4 regions of the Micromonospora sp. SCSIO 07396 genome follow, and region 2 is predicted to be linked to each of the others. Evidence: riboswitches for the same ligand, from Rfam matches in the RefSeq annotation. Region 2 holds a riboswitch; each other region holds the start of a gene.
What was found. Region 2 has a riboswitch for cobalamin ahead of ACWCHM_RS13535 (CbtB domain-containing protein). Riboswitches for the same ligand answer to the same signal wherever they lie in the genome.
Positions count from the first base shown of each region.

Region 1 (4,638 bases), 1.5 Mb from region 2:
GGCCTCGACCCGCACATCTCCCCGGCGTACGCCCGGATCCAGGTGGCCCGGGTCGCGCGCGAGCGCGCCGCGGACCCCGCAGCGGTCCGGGCGCTGGTGGCGAAGCACACCACCGGCCGGTCGCTCGGCTTCATGGGCGAGCCCGGCGTGAACGTGCTGGAACTCAACCTCGCCCTCGACGAGAGGTTTCCCGCCCGCTGACGGACGACGTCGGGCAGGGCCGGCTCCCGGGTCGGCCCTGCCCGGACCTACCCACGGGCCACCGGCCGGCTCGTCGGCCCCGTGCCGTCCTCGGCCCGCCGACTACCGTCAGACTGCCGGACCCGGTGCTGCCGAGCCCACGTGCCGACCGGTCCCCACCGGCCGTCGAGTCCGCTGCCCGCCGGTCAGGTGTGCCGGTTCCTGACGGCGACCATGTCGACGAGGGTGTCGGTGAGGTCTTCGGCGCTGACGCCTCCCCACTTCGGGTCGGCGAGCTGGCCACTGGCCTGTAGGCCGGCGATTCCGTTGGCGCTGCTGATGAGCAGGGCCGCGTACCGGCGGGCGTCCTGCTCGCCCACCAGTTCGGCGACGACGGCCAGGAACTCGGTCTGGCTCCGCTGGGCGGCCCGGGCGAGTGCGGTGGGGTCGCCGGGCGGGTTGCTGAACATGAGCTTGTAGAGGTGCGGTTGACGGCGGCCGACGTCGACGAGTGCGAGGAGGCCGCCGCGGAGCTTTTCGGCGGCCGACAGGCCAGGTGTCGCGCGAAGGGTCTGCATGCGGTCCCCGAGCGTGTCCCAGGCCCGGGTCCCGACGGCGATCAGCAGGCTTTCCTTGTCGGGGAAGTGCCGGTAGGGCGCTCCGCGCGTCACTCCGGCGCGTGCTCCCACCGCGCGCAACGTCACTGCGTCGAGGCCACCGGAGTCGAGCAGCTCGGCGGCCGCTTCGAGCAGGGCGCGGCGGGTGGCGGCGGCTGATTCGGCGCGGCTGGTCACGCGGACGATGCTAGTCCGCCGGTGATGACTAAGTCACTTCACTCGGTTGACGTTGTCATCTGATTGGTGCAGACTTGAGAGATGACAACGTCAACTGAAAGTCGGGAACTCGTGGTCGTGACCGGCGCGTCGACCGGCATGGGTGCGGCCACCGCGCGGGAACTGGCCCGGCGTGGTTTCCACGTCCTCGCCGGCGTGCGGCGCGAGGGCGACGCCACGCCCCTGCGGACCGACCGCATCGAGCCGGTGATCCTCGACATCACCGACCCCGACCACGTCGCCGCGCTCGCCGCACGCGTCGGGCGGGATCCGCTGCCGCTGCGGGCGCTGGTCAACAACGCCGGCGTCCCCGGTGCCGGCCCGGTCGAGGTGGTGCCGCTGCACGAGTGGCGGCGCATCTTCGAGGTGAACCTCTTCGGTCACGTCGCGGTCACCCAGGCCCTGCTCCCCGCGCTGCTGCGCGGCAAGGGGCGCGTCGTCAACATCAGCTCCCTCAACGGCAGGGTCTCCATGGCCGGCTACGGTCCGTACGCCGCCAGCAAGTTCGCCATGGAGGCGATGAGCGACGCGCTGCGCAACGAACTGGCCTCGTACGGCGTGCAGGTGGTGGTGGTCGAACCGGGCGGCGTCAAAACCGAGATGTCCCGCGTCGGCCTCGCCGCCCTCGGCCGTCTCGACGAGACGATGACCCCGGAGCAGAACGAGCGCTACGGTGCCCTGATGCAGGCGATCCCCTCCCACGTGGCGGCGTTCACCAGGGCCGGGGTGACCTCCGCCGTCGCCGCGAAGAGGATCGCCGCGGCGGTGACCGACCGCAGGCCCCGCACCCGCTACACCATCGGCGCGACGGCTGCCCTCCTCATCCGGGCCTCCCGCGTCCTTCCCGACCGGATGCTCGACCGGATGACGACCTCCGACCTGCGCAGGCACTACCCGACCGGGAACCGTGGCCGCACCACCGCCACCCGTACGTGATCCACCGATAGCATCGGCGGCGGCATGATCGTGCGAGGTGCCCCGCAACTGCGGGGAGAATCGGGAAGCCGGTGTGAATCCGGCACGGGCCCGCCGCGGTGACCGGGGAGCGACCGTCCAGGCGCGAGGAGCGCAGCCACTGGCCGTACGGCTGGGAAGGCGGACGGGTCGGCGTTGATCCGGGAGTCCGAAGACCGGCCTCGCGTCGACCGCCCACCCGTCGGGGGTGGGCCGAGCGCAGCGGGAGCCTGCCTGTGGAACTCTACGACGCCATCCACCGCCGCCGGGACGTCCGGGCCGAGTTCACCGGGGAGCCGGTGCCGGCCGACACCCTGCACCGGATCCTCGACGCCGCGCACGCCGCGCCCAGCGTCGGCCACTCGCAGCCGTGGGACTTCGTCCTGGTGCGGGACCCTGCCGTCCGTCGTCGGTTCTACCGGCACGTGCAGGCCGAGCGGGCCACGTTCGCCGCCGCTCTGGACGGTGCCGCGGCCGAACGGTTCGCGCGCATCAAGATCGACGGGGTGCTGGAGTCGACGCTGTCCATCGTCGTCACCTACGACCCGCAGCGCGGGGGCCCGGCGGTGCTCGGGCGGCACGCCATCGCCGACGCCGGCCTCTACTCGGTCTGCCTGGCCATCCAGAACCTCTGGCTCGCCGCGACCGCCGAGGGGTTGGGCGTGGGGTGGGTCTCCTTCTACCGGGAGTCGTTCCTGGCCGACCTACTGGGTGTGCCGGCCGGCATCCGGCCGGTGGCCTGGCTCTGCGTCGGGCCGGTCACCCATCTGGAGGCCGTGCCCGACCTGGAGCGGCACGGGTGGCGGCGACGCCGGCCGCTCGCCGAGGCGGTGCACCATGACCGTTGGCTGCACCGGGCGACCGACTGACCGAACAGCTAATTCGGGTACGTCGATGCAACGGTTAGGCTGACGTCGCGCTCAGTCGTTACCTGGCTACGTTGGGAGGAGTTCCATGCGTACCACCGTCACGGCCCTGGCCACCTCCGCGCTTGCCGCCCTGGGCCTCGTGGCCGCCGGGGCCACGCCGGCCCTCGCCGCCGCCCCGGCGCCCTTCTGCGAGTCCGGCGCGTCGCAGTTCTACTGCGACGGCAGCAGCACCGGCACGACGACCTGGAGCATCACCTGGTACTCCGGCAGCGTCGGCACCTTCACGACCGCCGGGCCGACCCTCTTCGCCACCTGCCCGGCCAGCAACCTCGGCCACCCGGTGCGGGCCAGCTACAGCTACGTCGACGGGGGCACCACCCAGTACAGCGGCACCACCCAGTTCATCTGCCGCAGCGGCGCCTGGCAGTAGCGACCTGACCGTTCGAGGTGGGCAGCCCTTCCAGCTCGGTCCGCAAGGTCGCGAGTGCGGCGTCGATGATGTCGGCGAGCCGGCGACCGTCGTCGGTGTCGAGCCATGCGGCGACGGACACGTACATCAGGGTTCCCGCCGTCTCGGCGAGCAGGTCGGCCCGCAGCGGATCGAGGCCGCCGGCCCGGAAGCCGTCCCGCATCACCTGGGCCAGCATCGCGCGCTTGTGCTGGTCGCGTTCGCGCAGCCCCGGGTCGGACGCCACGATGGCGCGCCGCTGCCGCAGGTCGTCCTTGCGACCTTCGAAATACGTCTCGGCGAGCGTGCGCAGGCCCGCGACGATGAACGCCAGCGGTTCGTCTGCGGGCGCCGTGGCCATGAGTTGCTTGGCGTAGGCACCGATCTCGGCCTCGTCCGCGAAGAGCACCTCGCGCTTGTCGGCGAAGTGCCGGAAGAACGTGCGCGTCGTCAGGCCGGCCCGCGCGGTGATCGCCGGCACAGTGGTCGCGGCGAAGCCCTGCTCGGCGAAGAGTTCGAGCGCCGCCTGCCGCAGCCGCTCGCGGGCATCCGGTCGCCACCTGGCCATGGTCCCAGTGTAGTCGTGATGACATCGCATGTCGTCGCCGGTATGGTGATGACACGGCGTGTCGTCACTGGGGCGGATGCCGCACCAGGGCGGAGCTGTGCCATGACCGACGTATGGATCCTCGGCGGCACCGGCCGCAGCGGCCGCGCTATCGCGGCCGAACTGCGCCGACGGAACATCGAGCCGGTGCTGGTCGGCCGGGACGCCGAACGGCTCAAGGCCGCCGCCGGCGGGCTGCCGACGATGCTCGCCGGTACGGTCCGCGAGACCGTGGCCGCGATCCGCCGGGAGCGGCCGGCCGTGGTGGTCAACACCGTCGGACCGTTCATCGAGACGGCCCTGCCCCTGCTGGACGCGTGCCTCCCGACCGGCCACTACCTCGACCTCGCCAACGATCTGGCCTCGGTGTCGGCGGTCCTCGGCCGGCACGGCGAGTTGACGACAGCGGGACGCACGGCCGTCACGGGAGCCGGCTTCGGCGTGACCGCCACCGAGAGCGTCGTGGTGAAGCTCTGCCAGGGGCAGCCGACACCCCGGCGGGTCCGGGTCGACATGGTGCCCTCGTTGGCCACCGAGGACGGCGTCGTCGGCGACGCCCTCGCCGCCACGATCGTGGAGGGCATCCCCGGGGTCGAGGGCGGTGGGCGGTTCCAGGGCCGCCGGTACCGCGACGGACGACTCGCCCCGGCCCGTCTCGGCTGCGACCCGATGAAACTGGTCCTGCCCGACGGGTCCACGGTGACCACCGCCGGCATGCCGCTCGGCGAACTGATGGCCGCCCAACGG
Region 1 is NZ_CM132210.1:1,633,274-1,637,911, forward strand. Features, by position in the region: gene ACWCHM_RS07265 (potassium-transporting ATPase subunit C) at 1-201, shown strand, start outside; gene ACWCHM_RS07270 (TetR/AcrR family transcriptional regulator) at 387-974, opposite strand; gene ACWCHM_RS07275 (SDR family NAD(P)-dependent oxidoreductase) at 1,056-1,949, shown strand; cobalamin riboswitch at 1,968-2,166, shown strand; gene bluB (5,6-dimethylbenzimidazole synthase) at 2,204-2,836, shown strand; gene ACWCHM_RS07285 (hypothetical protein) at 2,922-3,266, shown strand; gene ACWCHM_RS07290 (TetR/AcrR family transcriptional regulator) at 3,238-3,852, opposite strand; gene ACWCHM_RS07295 (hypothetical protein) at 3,955-4,638, shown strand, end outside.
Region 1: linked by a shared signal. The riboswitch ahead of bluB (5,6-dimethylbenzimidazole synthase) and the one ahead of ACWCHM_RS13535 (CbtB domain-containing protein) in region 2 are both predicted to bind cobalamin.

Region 2 (4,638 bases):
ACCCGCCGAGGCCGGAACCCGCCCCACCCGCCCGGCCGGCCCGGGGTGGCTCCCCGTTCGGCGCGCTGCTGCTGCGGCTGCACTTCTACGCCGGCATCCTGGTCGCGCCGTTCCTGGTGGTCGCCGCGTTGACCGGGCTCGCCTACACGGTGGCCCCGCAGGTGGACGCGGCGCTCTACGGCGAGGTGTTGACCGTGACGCAGGTGGGTGAGCGCCCGGTGCCGGTGGCCGACCAGGTCGGGGCGGCCCGCAACGCCCATCCGGAGGGCAGCGTCAGCGCGGTGCAGCCCGGCACCGGCGACCGGACCACGAGGGTGGTGTTCACGGTGCCGGAGCTGGCGGACAAGCAGCACACCGTGTACGTCGACCCGTACACCGGCCGGGTGCAGGGGCAGCTCACCACCTGGTTCGGGTCCACACCGGCCACCACCTGGCTGGACGACCTGCACCGCAACCTGCACCTGGGCGCGGTCGGCCGGCACTACTCGGAGCTCGCCGCGAGCTGGCTGTGGGTGCTCGCGCTCGGCGGGGTGGTGCTGTGGTGGCGTCGCCGCCGCGCCTCCCGGTCCACCGCGCGGCACCTGCTCGTACCGGACCTGACCGCCGCCCGCGGGGTGCGCCGGACCCGCAGCTGGCACGCCACCACCGGGATCTGGCTCACCGTCGGCCTGCTGTTCCTCGCGGCCACCGGGTTGACCTGGTCCCGGTACGCCGGGGCGAACTTCGGCGCCGGTCTCGACGCCCTCGACGCCCGCGCCCCGCAACTCTCCACCGCCCTCGCCGCCGGACCGGCTCCGGCCGACCCCGGTGGCGGCCACCACGGTGCCGCCGGGGCCGGCGGGGTGGTCGAGTCGGCCGCCTTCGACCGGGTGCTGACCGCCGCCCGGACGGCCGGGCTGGCCGGCCCGGTCGAGATCGCCCCCGGCGAGCCGGGCTCGGCCTGGACGGTCACCCAGGTCGACAACACCTGGCCGGTGGCCAAGGACCGGGTCGCCGTCGACCCCACGACGGGGACGGTCACCGCCCGCAGCGACTTCGCCGACTGGCCGCTGCTGGCCCAGCTCAGTGGACTCGGCATCCAGGCCCACATGGGGGTGCTCCTCGGCCCGGTCAACCAGATCCTGCTCGCCGCGCTGGCCCTCGGGCTGCTCTGCGTCGTCGTCTGGGGCTACCGGATGTGGTGGCAGCGCCGGCCCACCCGGGCGGACCGCCGGGCCCGCACCGGCACTCCGCCACCCCGGGGTGGTGTGCGGGGCCTGCCGTGGTGGGCGGTGCCCGTCGGCGTACCGGTGGTGGCGGCGATCGGCTGGGCCTTGCCCCTGCTCGGGCTGAGCCTGCTCGCCTTCCTCGTCGTCGACGTCGCCCTGGGCGTGGCGGCCCGACGTCGCCGCGACGCCGCCCCCGCACCGGCCGGCGGATGACGTGCCGCCCCCGGCCGGCACGTCACATTCCCCGGGCGACGATTGACCGGTCGGGGGTCGCGCCGTTACGGTCGACCCACTATCTGCGGCGTCGCGAGGTAAGCCGGTGGGAATCCGGCGCGGTCGCGCCACTGTGAGCGGTTCCGTCGTCGACGGGTCCGTGAGCCAGGACGCTCGGTCGTCCGCAGCCTTGCGATGGGGACGCGTCATCCCCGGGAAGGTTCGAATCCCATGTCGAGTCCCACTCCTGCCCAGCCGCTGGTGCACCCCGTCGGGTCCACCCGTCTGTGGTGGACGGCCCTGGCCGTCGTCGGCGTACTCCTGCTGCTCACCTACCTGGTCGCGTTCGACCAGGGTGCGGTCTCGCGCAGCGGCATGTTCCTGCACGAACTGATGCACGACGGCCGGCACCTGCTCGGTGTCCCGTGCCACTGACCGCTGCCCACAACCCACCCACCTTCGTCACCGTCCTGCTCCGCGGGCTCCTCGCCGGCCTCGTCGCCGGTCTACTCGCGGGCGGTTTCGGCTACCTCGCCGGTGAGCCGCGCATCGACGCGGCCATCGCGATCGAGGAGGCCGCCACCCACACCGGGCCGGTGGCCGACGACCACCACGCCGAGGACCTGGTCGGCCGGGACGGGCAGCGGTTCGGCCTGTTCCTGGCCACCGGCCTGTTCGGGACGGCGATGGGTGGCCTGCTCGCGACCGCGTACGTGCTGCTGCGCCGACGGTTCCCGGCCGCCGACGACGGCCGGTCGGCGTTGCTGCTGGCGGGCGGTGCCCTGCTCGGCGTAGTGCTCGTGCCGTTCGGGAAGTACCCGGCCAATCCCCCGGCGGTGGGCAACCCCGACACCATCGACCAGCGCACCGCCGCCTACCTGGCGTTGGTGGTGCTCGGCCTGGTGGCCGTCTGGGCGGGCACCCTGGGCTACCGGTCGGTCCGCGCCGACGCGCCGCCCTGGCAACGGTGCGGCGCGGCCCTCGGCGGGTTCGTCCTGGTCGCCGGCGTCGGGTACGTCGTCCTGCCGTCGTTCCAGGAGGTCCCGGAGGACTTCCCGGCAGCCCTGCTGTGGAATTTCCGGCTGGCCTCGCTCGGCACCCAGGTGGTGCTGTGGACCGCCCTCGGTCTGTTGTTCAGCGCCCTGATGAGCCGACGCACCGCAGGGCCGCGCCCCGGCGACCGGGCCCGTGCGCCGCTGACCGGTCAGGGCACGCCGGCCCGCCCGTGACCTCGACCAGCCTGCGGCTGGTCGCCCACGCCCACACCGGCGCGCTGCGGCGGGCGGTGTTCGGCGCGGGCGACGACGACCTGGACGAGGGCGGTCGACAGGCCGCCCTCGCCCTGGCCGGTCACGGCCGGACCGGGCCACTGGGCACCGTGGACACCTGTCTGACCAGCCCGGCGACCGCAGCGGTGCAGACCGCGTACGCCCTGGGGTTACGGCCCACCGTCGAGGCCGCGCTGGCCGACTGCGACTACGCCGGCTGGGCCGGGCGCAGCCTGGCCGACGTCGGGGCGCGCGAGCCCGGGGCGCTGCGCCAGTGGTGGGAGACGCCCGGGGCGACGCCGCACGGCGGGGAGTCCCTCGTCGCGCTGCGCGAGCGGGTCGCCGGCTGGCTCGACGACCGGCTCGGGCCGGGCCGGCGGATCGTCGCGGTGACCCATCCGATGGTGATCCGCGTGGCGATCGTGCACGCGCTCGGCCTGCCGATGGCCGCCCTGCCCCGGCTGGACGTCGCCCCCCTGGCGGTGGTGCGCCTCAGCCGGTACGGCCAGCGGTGGCAGCTCCGGTTCACCGCGCCGGCCGGGCCCGGAGACCGACATGCACCATGACCGGCCGGTCCGCCTCCGGCGAACAAGGTGGCGGTGCGGGCCGGTGGCGGTGAGACTCGGTCCTGGCCCCGACCTACCCGGGCGGCGGGGCACGGCAACCGGCTGCGGGTAGGGTCGCGCAGATGACCGGTGATCCGTCGCTGCTCGCCGCCGACGATCCGTTGGCGGTCGCGGTGACCGGGGCGATCCGCGACGGTGACCTCGCCCGGCTGCGGTCGCTGCTCAGCACGCACCCGGGGTTGGCCGCCGGGCACATCGTCGACCGGGTCGGCGGGGTCCGCACCCTGCTGCACGTGGTCACCGACTGGCCGGGCCGGTTCCCGCGTGGTGCCGACACCGTCGCCGCGCTGGTCGCCGCCGGTGCCGACGTCGACGCCCGGTTCGCCGGTCCGCACCGGGAGACACCGCTGCACTGGGCGGCCAGCTGCGACGACGTGGACGTCGTCGACGCCCTGCTGGACGCCGGCGCCGACATCGAAGCTCCCGGGAGCGTGATCGCCGACGGCACGCCGCTGGCCAACGCGCGGGCCTTCGCCCAGTGGCGGGCGGCGTTCCGGCTGGTCGTCCGGGGCGCCCGCACCACCCTCGTCGACGCGGCGACGCTCGGCCTGCACGACCGGGTGGAGCGGGCCTGCACCGGTGACACCCCGCCGTCGACCGACGAGATCGACTGGGCGTTCTGGGGTGCCTGCCACGGCGGGCGGCAGTCCTGCGCCGGGTACCTGTGGACACGCGGCGCGCGGCTCAACCGGGTGCCGCCGTGGGAGCACCGCACCGCCCTGGACGCGGCCGTCCGGCGCGGTGCCACCGAACTGGTCGGCTGGCTGCGGGCGCGAGGTGCCGTCACCGCCGCCGAGTTGGGCCCGCACCCGCCCGATGCCACCGGCTGACCCGGGTACGCCCACCGCCCGGCCCGACGCGACGGCTGCGGGCTACTCCCCGGCGGCCAGCTGCTCCTTGGCCTCGTCGTAGCCGGCCGCCGCCGGGGCGTCGGTCGGCGCGTAGATCACCCGGATCACCCCGGTCGGGTACACCTCGGTCGTGGTCACCCGCAGGTGGTACGGGGTACCCCCGTCGTCGAACAGCCGGCGGCCCTTGCGCGCCGCCACCGGGTGCACCAGCAGCCGTAGTTCGTCGACGAGACCGGCGGCGAGCAGCTGCTGCACCACGGAGATCGAACCGGGGATGAGGACGCCGCCGACACCGGGGTCGTCGCGCAGCGCCGTGACGACATCGACGAGGTCGCCGTCCAGCACCTCGGAGTTGCGCCAGGGCAGCTCCCTCGCCTGCCGCGTGACGACCACCTTGCGCAGGTCACCGAGCTGCTTGGCGAAGGGCGCGTCGTCGCCACCGGCGGCCTCCCGGTCGGGCCACGCCCCGGCG
Region 2 is NZ_CM132210.1:3,167,464-3,172,101, forward strand. Features, by position in the region: gene ACWCHM_RS13530 (PepSY-associated TM helix domain-containing protein) at 1-1,421, shown strand, start outside; cobalamin riboswitch at 1,477-1,618, shown strand; gene ACWCHM_RS13535 (CbtB domain-containing protein) at 1,653-1,856, shown strand; gene ACWCHM_RS13540 (CbtA family protein) at 1,847-2,650, shown strand; gene ACWCHM_RS13545 (histidine phosphatase family protein) at 2,647-3,255, shown strand; gene ACWCHM_RS13550 (ankyrin repeat domain-containing protein) at 3,378-4,145, shown strand; gene ACWCHM_RS13555 (dihydrofolate reductase family protein) at 4,188-4,638, opposite strand, start outside.

Region 3 (4,638 bases), 700 kb from region 2:
GTCGGTCAGCGCCGCCGGCACCGCCACCCGCGCCCCGGGCTCGGCCAGCAGCGCCTGCTCGTCGAGGCCGTAGCCGGCGGCGAGGGCCTGCCGCAGGCCGGGCAGGGCCCGGCTGCCGCCCCACACCTGCGGGGCGCGCAGCACGGCCAGGACGAGGTTGACCCGGGCCTCACCGGTGGGCACCCCGGCCAGGACGTGCAGCCCGTCGCGGATCTGCACGTCCTTGACCTCGCACAGGTAGCCGTCGAGGTGCAGCACGAAGTCGTCGAAGTCGTCGGCGGCCGGCATCGCCTCGGTGTGCAGGTCGTGGTGGAGTTCGGCGGCGCGCACCAGCTCCCAGATCTGCCCCCGGACCACCGGCACCTTCGCCGGGTCGAGCGCCTGCACGGTGGCGTACTCGTCCAGCAGTTGTTCGAGTTTCGCCAGCTCGCCGTAGGTCTCGGCGCGGGCCATCGGGGGCACCAGGTGGTCGACGACGACGGCGTGCGCCCGCCGCTTGGCCTGGGTGCCCTCGCCGGGGTCGTTGACGATGAACGGGTAGACCAGCGGCAGGTCACCGAGGACGGCGTCGGGGGCGCAGTCGGCGGCCAGGCCGAGGCCCTTGCCGGGCAGCCACTCCAGGGTGCCGTGCTTGCCGAGGTGCACCACCGCGTCGGCGCCGAAGCCGCCGTCGTCGACCGGCGCGGCCAGCCACCGGTACGCGGCGAGATAGTGGTGGCTGGGCGGCAGGTCGGGGTCGTGGTAGATGGCGATCGGGTTCTCGCCGAAGCCGCGCGGCGGCTGGATCAGCAGGGTGACGTTGCCGAACCGCAGCCCGGCCAGGACGATGTCCCCGTCGTCGGTGTAGAGCTGACCGGGTGGCTCACCCCAGTGTTCCCGCATCCGGTCCCGCAGGTCGGCCGGCACCTGGTCGAACCAGCGCCGGTAGGTCTCCCCCGGCACCCGGGCCTCGGCGGCGGCCAACTGTTCCGGGGTGAGCCACTCGACGTCGTGGCCCCCGGCGGCGATCAGCGCGTGGATCAGCGCGTCCCCGTCGGTGGGTGGTGGCGCGTCGCCGAGGTGGTACCCCTCGGCGGCGAGGGCGGCGAGCAGGCGGACCGCCGAGGCGGGGGTGTCCAGGCCGACGGCGTTGCCGACCCGGGAGTGCTTCGTCGGGTAGGAGCTGAGCACGATCGCCACCCGCTTGTCGGCGTTGGGCAGGTGGCGCAGCCGGGCCTGCCGGACGGCGATCCCGGCGACCCGGGCGGCCCGCTCGGCGTCGGCGGCGTAGACCGACAGCCCGTCGGCGTCGATGCGTTTGAACGAGAACGGCACGGTGACGATCCGGCCGTCGAACTCGGGGATGGCCACCTGCATGGCCGCGTCCAGCGGGGACAGCCCGGCGTCGCTGGCCGCCCACTGCTCCCGGGTGCTGGTCAGGCAGAGCGCCTGGATCACCGGCACGTCGAGGGCGGCGAGCGCGCCGACGTCCCAGGCGTCCTCGTCGCCCCCGCCGGAGGCGTCGGCGGCGACCGTCCCGCCGGCGGCGAGGACGGTGACGACGAGCGCGTCGCAGCGGGCGAAGAGGTCCAGCGGCCCGTCGCCGGGGGTGAGCCCGCGCAGCGAGCCGCAGAAGATCGGCAGCGGTTCGCCGCCGGCCGCGTCGACCGCGTCGGCCAGGGTCTGCACGAAACCGGTGTTGCCGGCCAACGCGTGCGCCCGGTAGAACACGATCCCCACCGTGGGCCGCCCGCCGCCGCCCTGCCGCCCGTCCGGTCCGGCCGCCTGATCCGCCTGGTCGGTCGGGTCTGACTGGGCGGTCGGGGCGGTCGGGGCGGTCGGGTCTGGGTGGGCGGTCGGGCGGCACCGGTCGAGGATGCCGTACGGCGGGGTGGGGGTGGGCGGGTCGAAGCCCTCCCCGTTGAGCAGGACCGTGTCGGACAGGAACCGCGCCAGCTGGGCGAGGTTCTCCGCGCCCCCCTCCACCAGGTAGGACAGCGCTTCGGTGGCCACCCCGGAGGCCACCGTGGACGCCGCCATCAGCTCCGCGTCAGGCACCGCCTCGCCGCCGAGCACGATCGTGGGGACCCCTGAGCCGAGCACCGCCGCGAGGCCGTCCGGCCAGGCCTGCCGCCCGCCGAGCAGCCGTACGACGGCCAGGTCGACCCCGTCGAGCAGGGCCGGTACGGCGGCCACGTCGACCCGGGTGGGGTTGGCGAGGCGGTAGTCGGCGGCACTGGCGCGGGCGGCGAGCAGATCGGTGTCGGCGGTGGACAGCAGCAGGATGCGCACGTGCAGCTCCGGAGAGTGACGTCCGGCTCGACCACGGGGCCGGGCCGAGCGGGGCGGGAGGGACGCCGGTCAGCGGCGGCGGAGGTCGACGACCCCGCCGACGGCGGGGCACCCGGACCGGCCGTCAGCGGTACGTGGCAGGCCGACCGCCCCGGCGACGGCCGGCGACGGTGGGAGTGGTGGGAGCACGCGGCGGCGCGGGCTCGACAGTGATGCGGGAATCACCGACCGTGATCGGGTCGGCAGTGACGCTGCGCGTCATCGGGTCCTCCTCGGGTGTCCACGCCCTGGGGTTCTCCGACGGCCGAAGTATCCTGGCTCCCGGATCGACGCTCACCCCCGGCCTTCCAACCGTGCACGCACGGTCGTGACCCACGAGGGGGGATCGCTCCCCGGTGACAGTGGCGGGACCGCGTCGGAATCGCACCGACTTCCTTCACTGCCGTCAGGCCGCGAATGCTGCCACACTCCTCACCCCGAGGTCAACGGCAGCCACCGGCCCCACGACGGCACCGGTCGGCCCCCGTGGTGAGGCCGACGGCGATGGTTCGCGCTCGTCCAACGGGGCGCGGCCCACACCCAGACGGCCCGCACCCAGACGGCCCGTCCCCGGTGGATCGTCCCCGGTGGCTGGCCGGCCCCTGGCGGTCGGGATACCTCTTTCACACGCTGTCGAGCTGATGACGTCAACGACTCGGACCGGCATGGTCGGGTCCGACCGGACGGTGGTCGGGCGGATAGCCCCGGCCACCCCACCGCCGCCGCAGCGCGGCCCCGGCCCGACGCCTCGGGCCGCGCCGCTCCGACGCCACCGGTCACCCTGCCCCGACACCGCCGGCCATCCCGTCACGGCGGTGCGGGTCGGCACACCCGGCAGGCAACGATCCGTCATCGTCATCAGCTCGAAAGGACCCGCATCGACATACCCACACCGAGTGGCCGGCGGACCGCAGGCCGGCGCACGCGGCCAGCGCACGCCTTCGCCACCCTGGCCGCACCCCACGACCCCGCCGCACCCCACGCACGGCTGGTGGACAGTCAGCGCAGGCGGCGCTCGGGGTGGGCCCGGTTCCAGGCCCGCATCCGCTCCGGGTACCCGGTCTTCGCCGCCTCGTACAGGGGCACCGCGTGCCGGTGGGCCAGCTTCGCCGCCGTCCGTGGGGAGCCGGTGCGGCGGCGGATCCACTCCCCGTCGTGCGCGATCGCCACCACGGTGGTGTCGGTGGCGGTCGTCTCGGGTTCGAGATAGAACTCCACCCCCCGGTGGGCGGCCACGAAGTCCGCCAACGCGGTCAGGTCGTCCCGGGTGGCCTCCCGGTCGAGCTTGGTCGGGATGCCCTCGTCAGCCCGGGTCCGTCGGCTGAACCAGCCCATCTGCCCGTTCCTCTCCTCGGCGTCCCTCCAGTGGAGCACCCCCACCTGGAAGGGCGCTGCGAACCCGGTGACAGCCGGCTGAGCGGCCCGTTCACGCCCGGTCGAGGGCGGCCAGCTCGTCGGGGGTGAGCCGCAGCGCCCCGGCGGCGACGTTCTCGGCCAGGTGGGCCGGGTCGCCGGTGCCGGGGATGGCCAGCACGTGCGGGCCCTGGTGCAGCGTCCAGGCGAGGCGTACCTGTTGCGGGGTGGCGTCGTGGGCACGGGCGACCGCGCGTACCGCCGCACCGTGGTCGGTGCGCGCCCCGCCCTCGCGGTTGCCACCGGTCAGGGAGAAGAACGGCACGTAGGCGATCCCCCGGTCAGCGCACTCGCGGACCATGGCGTCCTGGTCGCCGCGGTTGTCCAGGGCGTAGTTGTTCTGCACGCAGACCACCGGGGCGATGGTCTGCGCCTCGTCGAGGTGGTCGAGGCGGACGTTGGACAGACCCAGGTGCCGGATCAGGCCGGCGTCGCGCAACTCGGCCAGCGCGCCGAAGCGTTCGGCCACGGAGTCCGGCGCGGGTCGTTTGACGATCCGCAGGTTGACCAGGTCGAGGTGGTCGCGACCCAGCCGGCGCAGGTTCTCCTCCACCTGGGCGCGCAACTGCGCCGGGCCGGCCTCCTCGTGTATCCCGGTCGTCGGGTCGTCCCGGAAGCCGACCTTGGTGGCGATGACCAACCCCTGCGGGTACGGGGCGAGCGCGGCGCGGATCAGCTCGGTGGCGTACCGGGCGGGGCCGGTGCCGACCTTCAGGGTGCCGCCCGGCGAGACGTAGAAGGCGGCGGTGTCGATGTGGTCGATCCCCAGCTCGACGGCCCGGCGCAGCACGCGCAGCGCCCGCTCCCGGTCGGGGTGGGCGGTGATCCGCATCGAGCCGAAGCCCATCCGGTGCACGGTGCGGTCGCCCAGGGTCCAGCGGCCCGCCGCTGCGGCGGTGATCTCGGTTGGCATCC
Region 3 is NZ_CM132210.1:2,466,955-2,471,592, reverse strand. Features, by position in the region: gene cobN (cobaltochelatase subunit CobN) at 1-2,271, opposite strand, end outside; cobalamin riboswitch at 2,579-2,708, opposite strand; gene ACWCHM_RS10420 (hypothetical protein) at 3,310-3,645, opposite strand; gene ACWCHM_RS10415 (aldo/keto reductase) at 3,737-4,636, opposite strand.
Region 3: linked by a shared signal. The riboswitch ahead of cobN (cobaltochelatase subunit CobN) and the one ahead of ACWCHM_RS13535 (CbtB domain-containing protein) in region 2 are both predicted to bind cobalamin.

Region 4 (4,638 bases), 1.3 Mb from region 2:
GCCGGGGTCGAGCAGCAGGTGCCGCCCGCCGGTGCGGGTTTCGTCGACGGTGGTCACTGGCACGCCTCGCAGCTCTCGGGGTTCTCCAGGGAACAGGCCAGCGCCTCGGCGTCGGCCGCGACGACCGGGGCGACGGTGACGGTGGCCTGCTGGATCCGGGTCGCCGGACGCGACCGCAGGTAGTATGTGGTCTTCAGCCCGGACTTCCAGGCGTGCAGGTACATCGAGGACAACTTGCCGATGGTCGGCGCGCTGAGGAACAGATTCAGCGACTGCGACTGGTCGATGTAGGGTGCCCGCGCGGCGGCCAGGTCGATCAGCGCCCGCTGCGGCAGCTCCCACGCGGTACGGAACAGCTCCCGCACCTCGGCGGGCAGGTCGACGATCCCCTGCACCGACCCCTCGGCCCGCTTGATCTGGTCGCGGATCTCCGGCGTCCACAGGCCGCGTGCCTTCAGCTCGCGTACCAGATAGGTGTTGATCTGGAGGAACTCCCCGGACATGGTCTCCCGCTTGAACAGGTTGGACACCTGTGGCTCGATGCACTCGTAGCAGCCGGCGATCGACGCGATCGTGGCGGTCGGGGCGATCGCCACCAGCAGCGAGTTGCGCAGGCCGTGCGCCGCGATCCGGGTGCGCAACGCCGCCCAGCGCGCGGTCTGGGTGGGCTCCACCCCCCACAGGTCCGGGTGCAGGTCGCCCCGGGCCGCCCGGGTCTGCGGGTACGCCGGGTGCGCGCCGAACCGTTCGGCCAGACCGGTCGACGTCTCCAGGGCGGTCAGGAAGATCTCCTCCTGGACCCGGGTGGACAACTCCCGGGCCCCGGCCGAGTCGAACGGCAGGCGCAGCGCGAACAACGCGTCCTGCAAACCCATCAGCCCCAGCCCGACGGGCCGCCAGCGCGGGTTCGACGCCGCCGCCTGTTCGGCCGGGTAGTAGTTGATGTCGATCACCCGGTCCAGGAACACCACCGCCGTGCGGACCGTGGCGCGCAGCTTCTCCCAGTCGACACCGTCGCCGGTGAGGTGCGCGCCGAGGTTGACCGACCCCAGGTTGCACACCGCCGTCTCGGTGTCGCTGTTGACCTCCAGGATCTCGGTGCACAGGTTGGACAGGTGGATCGTGTTGCCCGGCACGCCGGTCTGGTTGGACAACCGGTTCGACCGGTCCTTGAACGTCATCCACCCGTTGCCGGTCTGCGCCAGGGTGCGCATCATCCGCCCGTACAGGTCCCGGGCCTTGACCGTGCGGACCGCCTTCTTCTCGGCGACCCGGTACGCGGCGTCGAACTCCTCGCCGTACAGGTCGGGCAGCTCCGGGGCATCCGACGGGTCGATCAGCGACCAGTCGCCGTCGGCCTCGACCCGGCGCATGAACTCGTCGGGGATCCAGTTGGCCAGGTTGAGGTTGTGGGTGCGCCGGGCCTCCTCACCGGTGTTGTCCCGCAGCTCCAGGAACTCCTCGACGTCCGGGTGCCACGGTTCCAGATAGACGCAGGCCGCCCCCTTGCGCCGGCCGCCCTGGTTGACCGCCGCGACCCCGGCGTCGAGGGTTTTGAGGAACGGCACGATCCCGTTGGACCGGCCGTTGGTGCCTCGGATCAGCGCCCCCCGGCCACGTACCCGCGTGAAGGAGATGCCGATGCCGCCGGAGAACTTCGACAGCTTCGCCACCTGGTGGTAGCGCTCGTAGATCGAGTCCAGTTCGTCGCGCGGCGAGTCGACCAGGAAACACGACGACATCTGGGTGTGCCGGGTGCCCGAGTTGAACAACGTCGGGGAACTCGGCAGGTAGGCCAGCGACGACATCAGCCGGTAGAACCCGACCGCCTCGTCGGGCGTGCCGGACAGCCCGCAGGCCACCCGCAGCAGCCAGTACTGCGGGGTCTCCACCACCAGCCGTGACCGCGGGTGCCGCAGCAGGTAGCGGTCGGCCACCGTACGCAGTCCGAAGTACTCGAACCGCAGGTCACCGGCCGGGTCGACGGCGTCGTCGAGTTGACTGGCGTGCCGGGCCACGAACGCGGCGGTGTCGTCGGCGATCAGGCCGAGGCCGTGGGCGTACCGGATGGACTCGCTGAAGGAGGTCACCTCCTGCCCGCGGACCTCCTCGTCCACGTAGGCGGCCAGCAGCCGGGCCGCCAGCCGGGAGTACTGCGGTTCCGTGCCGATCAGCTCGGCCGCCGTCTGGATCGACAGTTTGTCCAGCTCGGCCGTTGTCGCCCCGTCGTAGAGGCCACTGATCGTCCGGGTGGCCACCCGCAGCGGGTCGACCTCGTCCAGGTCGGTGGCCCACCTGGCGACGGCCGTGACGATCCGGTTGACGTCCACCGGTTCGGTGTCGCCGTCGCGCTTGCGGACCCGCATCGCGGGCCGGCGTGGCTGCGCGCCGTCGACGTCGGACGGTGGGCTCTGCGCTGTGCTCGTCATGACCTCTCCTCGCTGTCACCGATGGCCATCGGGACGCGGGAGAACGCCAACGGGCGCGGCGCGACGGCCGGCCCGGGTGCTGGCGTCGGTCGTCCCGCGCGACCTCCGACCGCCGCGCGCAGCAGCGCACGGCGCACTGGCAGGTCTTCGGACTCGCGGGCGTGACCGGGGTCGGTCGCCTACTGGCCGTCGCTTCCCAGACCTCGCGGTCCAGTGCTCGATGACGGCGGTCGTTCCCACTTACCGCTGCGGGGCAGTCCCGGATTCCCACCGGGTTCCCTGTTGCCTCGACCGGACCACCGGGCCCGGCCGAACCAGCTGCGTGGCACACCATATATGGCGTAGATGGGGGAGAGGCAACACTAGATGTCGCGTCGGCGTGTCAGATAACTCTCACCCGAGCGGCCGGTGGCCCGCAGTGACGCCAGCAGCCGCAGCGCGTCGGCGTCGGCGCTGCCCGGCTCGGCGGTGAAGACCAGCATGACCGGGCCGGGGTTGCCGGGCAGCGGGTAGGTGTCCCAGTCCAGGACGATGTCGCCGACCTCGGGGACCTGGAAGGTCTTGGTGCCGCTGACCGAACCGCGCACGTCGTGCCGGGACCACAGCCGCCGGAACTCGGCGCTGCGGATGCTCAGCTCACCGACGACGGCGGTGGCCCGGGGATGGGTGGGGTCCGTGGCGACGGCGGCGCGCATCATGCCGATGTAGTCCATGGCCTGCTGCTCCCAGGCCGCGCAGCGCCGCACCGGGGCCGCCGCCTCGTCGAACATCAGCAGCAGCATGTTGAGCCGGTCCGGCGGGTGGTCCGCCGGGTCACCGAGCAGCGCCACCGCCCACGCGTTCCAGGCGAGCAGGTCCAGGTGACGGCCGAGTACCACCGCCGGGGTGTCCATCACGCGCAGCAACCGCCTGGTGCTCTCCGGCACCCGCTCCGGGCCGTGGTCGACCCGGGCGGGCACCGGCCGGCGGGCGGCGCGGGCCAGGGTGAACAGGTGCCGGCGTTCGTCGTCGTCGAGGCCGAGCGCGGCGGCGAGCCCGTCCAGCACGTCGTCGGACGGGCGAACCTCCCGGCCCTGTTCCATCCGCTGGTAGTAGTCGGTGCTCAACCCGGCCAGCAGCGCCAGTTCCTCGCGGCGCAGCCCGGTGACCCGGCGTCGGCCGCCCGGCTCCAGGCCGACGTCCCGGGGGTGCAGCCGGCCGCGCCGGGCGCGCAGGAAGTCACCGAGTTCACGGGCGTACGGATGGGTCATGTCGCCAGTGTGACGCGGCCCGGACCGGCGCGGGTAGGTCTGCGGGACCTAGGCAACCGGCTACGACGGAGTCCGCCCGGCCGGTCCGTAGCGTCGGTGCTCCCACCCCCGACCGCTCAGGAGCAGCAGATGACCTGGACCGCCGACCACATTCCCGACCAGCGTGGCCGCACCGTCGTGGTGACCGGCGCGAACTCGGGCCTCGGTCTGGTCACCGCCACCGCGCTGGCCCACCGGGGCGCGCAGGTCGTGCTCGCCGTCCGCGACACCGCCGCCGGCCGGCGGGCCGCCCGCAGCATGGGCGGCGACGTCGAGGTACGCGAGCTGGACCTCGCCTCGCTGGCCTCGGTACGGGAGTTCGCGGCGGCCCTGGCCGCCGACCATCCGAGGATCGACCTGCTGGTCAACAACGCCGGTGCGGTGCTGCTCGGCCCGCGCCGCACCACCGTCGACGGCCACGAGCTGCATCTGGCCACCAACCTGCTGGGGCACTTCGCGCTGACCGGCCTGCTGCTGGGCAACCTGGCCGCCGCGCGGGCGGCCCGGGTGGTCAGCCTCAGCTCGATCACCCACCGCAACGCACACCTGGACTTCACCGATCTGATGGTCGAGCGTGGCTACCGGGGTTCCACCGCGTACGGCCGATCCAAGCTCGCCACCACCGTCTTCGGCATCGAACTGGACCGCCGGCTGCGCGACGCCGGATCACCGGTGCTCAGCGTGCTGGCGCATCCCGGCGTCACCCGCACCAACCTGACCCCCCGGGCCTGGTCCCACCAGGGCCGGTCCGGCCGGGTGTTGGCCCGGCTCAGCCTGCTGGCCACCCAGTCGGTCGAGCAGGGTGCGTTGCCCCAGCTGCGCGCCGCCACCGACCCGGCGGTGCGCGGTGGCCAGTTCTTCGGCCCGGCCCGCCTCTTCCAGACCTGGGGGCCGGCCACCGAGGTACGGGCCAGCCGGGA
Region 4 is NZ_CM132210.1:1,827,096-1,831,733, forward strand. Features, by position in the region: gene ACWCHM_RS07950 (ribonucleoside-diphosphate reductase subunit alpha) at 54-2,429, opposite strand; cobalamin riboswitch at 2,551-2,764, opposite strand; gene ACWCHM_RS07955 (helix-turn-helix transcriptional regulator) at 2,792-3,679, opposite strand; gene ACWCHM_RS07960 (oxidoreductase) at 3,809-4,638, shown strand, end outside.
Region 4: linked by a shared signal. The riboswitch ahead of ACWCHM_RS07950 (ribonucleoside-diphosphate reductase subunit alpha) and the one ahead of ACWCHM_RS13535 (CbtB domain-containing protein) in region 2 are both predicted to bind cobalamin.